Linked DNA regions of Oceanispirochaeta sp. M1. The main gene of each other region encodes a partner of the protein of the gene in region 2 in a complex. Links are inferred from orthologs where the notes say so. Each region holds a gene or a part of one and is shown on either strand. Other genes may lie near its edges.

The links. Proteins that work in one complex are often made in the same cells at the same time.
Region 1: the proteins of gcvH (region 2) and DV872_RS24235 are in contact, whole or in part, in a crystal structure (PDB 3A7A), measured with the Escherichia coli proteins. The link is inferred for Oceanispirochaeta sp. M1 from one-to-one orthologs.

The regions. Positions count from the first base shown.
Region 1 is NZ_QQPQ01000065.1:384-3,269, reverse strand. What follows is about bases 78-2,886. They hold DV872_RS24235 (lipoate--protein ligase), read right to left. Parts: upstream 2,085-2,886; coding sequence 1,071-2,084; downstream 78-1,070. Other genes in these bases: DV872_RS24225 (carboxymuconolactone decarboxylase family protein), read right to left, coding at 2,361-2,723; DV872_RS24230 (biotin/lipoyl-binding protein), read right to left, coding at 2,062-2,301; DV872_RS24240 (NAD(P)H-dependent oxidoreductase subunit E), read right to left, coding at 534-1,031; DV872_RS24245 (NuoF family protein), read right to left, coding at 78-508. Outside these bases: more of DV872_RS24245, read right to left, coding at 1-77. UniProt on the Escherichia coli protein: Catalyzes both the ATP-dependent activation of exogenously supplied lipoate to lipoyl-AMP and the transfer of the activated lipoyl onto the lipoyl domains of lipoate-dependent enzymes.
Region 2 is NZ_QQPQ01000004.1:195,929-198,902, forward strand. Bases 78-2,974 are described here. They hold gcvH (glycine cleavage system protein GcvH), read right to left. Parts: upstream 1,765-2,974; coding sequence 1,390-1,764; downstream 78-1,389. Other genes in these bases: gcvPA (aminomethyl-transferring glycine dehydrogenase subunit GcvPA), read right to left, coding at 78-1,343; gcvT (glycine cleavage system aminomethyltransferase GcvT), read right to left, coding at 1,852-2,952. Also shown: aminomethyl-transferring glycine dehydrogenase subunit GcvPB, read right to left, coding at 1-15; more of gcvPA, read right to left, coding at 15-77. UniProt on the Escherichia coli protein: The glycine cleavage system catalyzes the degradation of glycine. The H protein shuttles the methylamine group of glycine from the P protein to the T protein.

The sequences.
Region 1 (2,886 bases), on a different replicon or contig from region 2:
TGTTCGGGTCGATTACTGCTCTGTTCCGCATAACTCTCTGTTTCTGGAGTTTGAAGAACGGGATTTCCTCTATTCCGGGAATACTGCTGTCAAGAACTTTCTGACCGGCAGGAGCTCCTTTGTTTTCAATTCTTTCCTGTATTTCGGCTTCCATTCCTCTGGCAAATGCGAAATCCTTCACAACTGTGCCGGATATAATATGCTCCCTGACAACCCTTTGGACTTTACTCTCATCCATATATTCATAAATGATCGGTTCCTGACCCGGCATTGCCACGGTAATCAATGGTTCTTTAGAACAAATACCGGCACAGCCGGTTTTAATGATTTTTGCTGCCTTGATGTTATTTTCTTTAAGATCTTTTTTCAAAGATTCAAGAACTTCTGTTGCACCGGAAGCGATTCCGCAGGTTCCCATATGAACATAGATCTTTGCTGATTCTTTCTCAGCACCATTTACTATTTTATCTCGAATATCATTAATATCGGATATTGATTTTGTACCCATCTACTTTCCCTTTATAACAAACCTGTTATTTATACTCATCAAGAATGGCATCGACACTGTCAATGCTTACTTTTCCGAATATTTTGCCATCAACTACCAAAATCGGAGCCAGTCCGCATGCTCCAAAACATCTGGCATTCTCATAAGTAAATCTTCCATCTTCTGTGCTTTCGCCAAGTTTAATGTTGTAATCTGCTTCTATTTTTTCGGCGATCTCTTTTCCGCCTTTTACATAACAGGCGGTTCCCATACAGACCTGAATTCTGTGTCTGGCTTTCGCTTCCATTGAGAAATAGGAATAGAACGAGACTACTCCATAAATATGATTAGGAGGAATTCCTGTCTTATTAGAGATCCTTTCCTGTACCGAGACAGGAATATATCCCAGTAGAACCTGAACTTTTTCAAGTAGGGGTATCAATTGCTCTTCATCCGCCCCATGTTTATCTATCAATTTGTCCAGTTCCTGAATTTCCTCCTGTGAAAGAGATTCCTCAATTTCCGGTTTCTTTTCTTTAACCATTTATCTACCACCTGATAAAATATTTTATAAATTGCGATCTTATACGCACTGATCCTCGAAAAGCTCTTTAATATCTGAAAATATCTGCTTTTCATTCTCTAAAGGCTCAATGCTGTCTATTGCTTTTTTTATATTGTCAGAATCATATTTAACACCCTTTAAAGCTCTAGTAAGCTTTTTCCCAAAGGATGTAATAAGTGAATCTGAATAAGTTTTTGTATTGATTATCTTTCCGTCAATTAAATTGAATCCGATTTCAATTTCGCCCCATAAAAATTTATTACTATGAACGGCTTCAAAGGAAGGACTATCTCCATATATCCACTCCCAGGAGGACTGTGTTTTATACATTTTATTGAATGCATCTGAATCATAGGAATGCTCAGTCAGATCAGTTTTACTATCAATCCCGCCATAATGTTTTTCAAAGGACTCTATAATTCTGTCCTTCATACTATGTATAGAGATATCCCTGGATAACTCTTTCAGATTCATAACCCTGGCTCTGACAGAATCAATCCCCTTGGATTCAATTTTCTGTTTCGACGGGGTTAATATCCCGGAAAGAGTAGATAGATTTGAGTCTATTAATAAGGTTCCATGATGATATGATGCCTGGTCGTTTGAAAAAAAAGCATTCCCTGAGAATTTGATATTATTAATTAAAATATCATTCCGGCCTGAAAATATTGCATTGAGACCAAAACTTTTAACTGCATTAATTATGACTGAAAACTGCTTTTCAGTATCGAATAAGCCATTTTCTGTGATAAAGGTATAGTTTAAATTCCCCTTATCATGAAATACAGCACCCCCACCGGACTGACGTCTTGCCAGCTTTATACCACTGTCACGGATCTTACCCACGTCACATTCCTTCCAGGGGTTCTGGTTACTTCCGATAACTACTGAATTATTGTTTTGCCAGAGATAAAGAATGACCTGATTGCTTTTAACATTGGCGGTCAAATACTCTTCGACCGCCAAATTGAACCATGGTTCAAAACTCTTTGATACAAATAAAAGATTATTAGTCTTTTTCAATTTCGGCAATGGAATCACCAACTTTTATGGTTGCACCTTCTGTAACTACTATCTTTTTAATTAAACCGTTGATCTTTGATTTAATAACAGTATTACCCTTAACGGATTCAACCTGCAGAATCTTTTCACCAATCTTTATGGGATCATTTTCCTTTACTGAAATTTTACCGACCTTTCCCTGCTTACCGTTTTTAATAAGCTTATCAAGCTTTACTTTTACTATCATAATTTCTATCCAATTGAGCAAAGAGAGAGGAAAATGTATCTTCCTCTCTCTTAAGATTTTTAATTAAAGTCTTTTTCGAATTCTTCAATGCTGTTCTTCAGTAAGGTGACACTGTAAGCCATTGCAGGACCACCGCCAAAGGCGACAGAGACCATTGCAGCCTGGAGAATCTCATCTTTCTTAGCACCGGCTTCAAGAGCTTTATATGTATGATAAACAATGCAGTACAAACATCTGCTGAATACTGCGATTCCGATACTTATCAGTTCTTTTGTTTTGGGATCAATGGCATCGCCTTCCTTGTATGTAGTTTCCAAAAGATTCATGAAACCTTCTACATTTCCCTGTGTAGATTTCATTTCTCCGAATTCACCAAGGCCGTTTACAAAATCATTTAACATTTCTCTGGGGTTGTCTGACATCCTATTATACTTCCTATATCCTAAAATTTATTGATACATGCAAATATCTTACAAGTACGTAATATAATTAGCCGTGACAAAGTTTCTGCAATATCAATGACATCACGTTATTCCTAAAAAAAGCATGCGTCAAGACTAAAAATGAAATTAAAAATAATTATTT
Region 2 (2,974 bases):
TTTATTCTGATCCATTACATGTTCCCCTTGGCGGCTGCGGTCAGAGCCTTTGCCAGCCGGTCAATCTCATCTTTACTATTCATCTCGGTTACACAGACCAGAAGATCATTTTCCCTATAGGCGGAACGATATTCAGAAGCTTCAAAGCGGCTTAATGCCAGACCGGGGAAAATTCCCTTCTTCTGTAATGCATCCGCAATATCCGCTGCAGGAGAGGGACAGCTCAGTATAAACTCCCTGAAACAGGATGAGCCCTGATCCACTGAGAATCCTTCAAGTTGACCTAAAGTCAGAGAGGCATAGGCTGTTTTGTCATAGATAAGACGGGCTGTCTCTCTGATACCCTGTTTCCCCATGGCCGCCATATACACCGCAGCCGCCAGGGCCATCAGTCCCTGGTTGGAGCAGATATTACTTGTCGCTTTTTCACGGCGGATATGCTGCTCTCTGGCAGAAAAAGTAAGAACACATCCGGCACGTCCGCCGGCATCCATTGTTCTCCCCACAACCCTGCCGGGCATTTTTCGGATCAGCTTCTTAGTAGTAGCAAAGAGTCCCAGGCTGGGACCGCCGTAACTCATGGGTATACCCAGAGGCTGGCCTTCACCGGTAACGATATCAGCACCGCAGACTCCCGGACTTTCCAGCAGCCCGCAGGCCAGAGGGTCTGCATGAACAATAAAAAGAGCTCCAACACCATGGCACTCCTCCGCGAGGGCCTTAAGATCCCGAATCTCTCCGGTAAAAGCGGGGTTGGCTGTGATAAAACAGGCAGAATTATCATCTGGCCGTCCTTTTCTCATAAGGGCATCACTGCCGGCAAGGTAGGTCTCCATAACCTCGATATACTCGGGGTGGATTCCCTCATCCAGAACAATCTCTTTTCTGCCGGACTTGCATCGCAGGGCCATCAGGGCAGCTTCGGCCATAGCTGCAGCACCATCATAATGAGAAGCGTTGACCACCTCCATTCCGTAGAGTTCGGCAATCATAGTCTGGAATTCAAACAAAGCCTGAAGAGTACCCTGGGAGACCTCGGGCTGGTAGGGAGTATAGGCAGTGAAGAACTCCCCTCTGGAAAGTACTGCATCCACTACTGAAGGGACAAAATGTCTATACAGACCGCCTCCCAGAAACCACAGGGCATCATCTGAACTCTGATTTCGATCTGACAGATCCTTGAGTCTCTTCTTCACTACCATTTCCGGCAATCCGTCGGGAATGTTCAGTTCAGGATAACGACAACTTTCGGGAATATCCTGAAACAGTTCTTCAACCGTTTCAAGCCCGATCTGCTCCAGCATCTTAAGCCGGTCGCTCTCAGTATGGGGAATATAACTCATTTACCAACCTCGAATTATTTAATTATTATTCCGTTCCCGGAACCCTCTATTCATCCTGACCTTTCAGGAATTCTTTATACTCTTCCTCGCTCATAAGAGCGGAAAAGCTGTCATCATCACTTTTTATTTTGCAGATCCAACCATCTTTCAGAGCCGATGAATTAACCAGTTCGGGTTCATCTTCAAGCCCTTCGTTAACTTCTGCAACTTCACCGTTAAGAGGAGCGTAGAGATCATTGGCCGCCTTTACAGATTCAATAACACCGAAGGGAGCACCCTGCTCTACCTCGGCTCCGGTTTCAGGAAGCTCGACAAATACAATGTCTCCGACCTTTTCCTGGGCATACTCACTGAGACCGCAGATGTAGAGATCTCCCTCTTTTGCCGCCCACTCATGGGATTTTGCGTATCTGATTTCCATAGATTTACTCCTTATGTATTTTCTAAACTGATCTACAGTTTAGGTTATTTAAACAGTCTGCACTACCAGGATTCTTAAATGAAAGGGTCAGCGATAACTCGGCCTGTAGAGGGGACGCTTTTCAACGACGGCCTTCTTCACTCGTCCCCGGAGGGAGACCTGTATTTCCGTTCCCGCCTTGGCATAGGCCGGAGAAACAAAAGCGTTGGCGCAATACTTATCCACTGTAGGTGCATACAGCCCGCTTACAACCTCTCCTATCACTTCTCCATCAGATGAAAGAACTTCATAACCCTCCCGGGGAACTCCTTTTTCTGTAAGGGAGAGGGTTATCAGTTTTCTCTCAAGCCCTTTTTCCAGAAGAGCTTCCACAGCCTCTTTACCGATAAAATCACCCTGCATGTCACAGGCCCATTTAAGTAAGGCTTCCGGGGGAAGAATATCTTCACCCAGCTCATGTCCATAGAGGGGAAATCCCGGTTCGAATCGAAGACTGTCCCGGCAGGCAAGGCCGCAGGGGCTTATTTCACAATGATCAGCAAACAGAGCCAGAATACTGTTCCATAACTCCAGGGCCGCTTCATTATCTACAAAGATCTCAACACCGTCTTCACCGGTATAGCCGGTACGCCCGGCCTGAAATGTAATATTGTTAAGCTTAAGCTCACGTATGCCGAATCGTTCCCATTCATCCTGCAGGGAGAGGGATGTGAGTTTCTCGAGAACGGGTATTACCTGAGGTCCCTGAAGGGCAAAGAGTGAAGTCTGAGAAGACTCATCTGTTAGGGTAACTTCAAAGGGGCCTGTGTGCAGCTCCAGCCATTCCCAGTCTTTATTCAGATTGGAGGCATTCACCACAAGGGAATAGTCCTCTTCACCCATTCTGTACAGGAAGATATCGTCGATGATACCACCGTCTTCTTTCAGAAGGATTCCATAACCCGACTGACCGGGCTGCAGTGCTTTTACATTGCTTGTAATAAGATGATTCAGGTAATCCGTACTGCCGGGTCCCTGTATACGGAAACGCCCCATATGACTGACATCAAATATCCCGGCGCTTCTGCGGACAATCCTGTGTTCTTCGGTTGCCCCGGGGCCATAAAATAGAGGCATCTCCCATCCGGCGTACTCCACCATCCTGGCACCCTGTTCTACGTGAAAAGAATTCATAACAGTCTTCAACATGTCTGACCCCTTAATATATCAA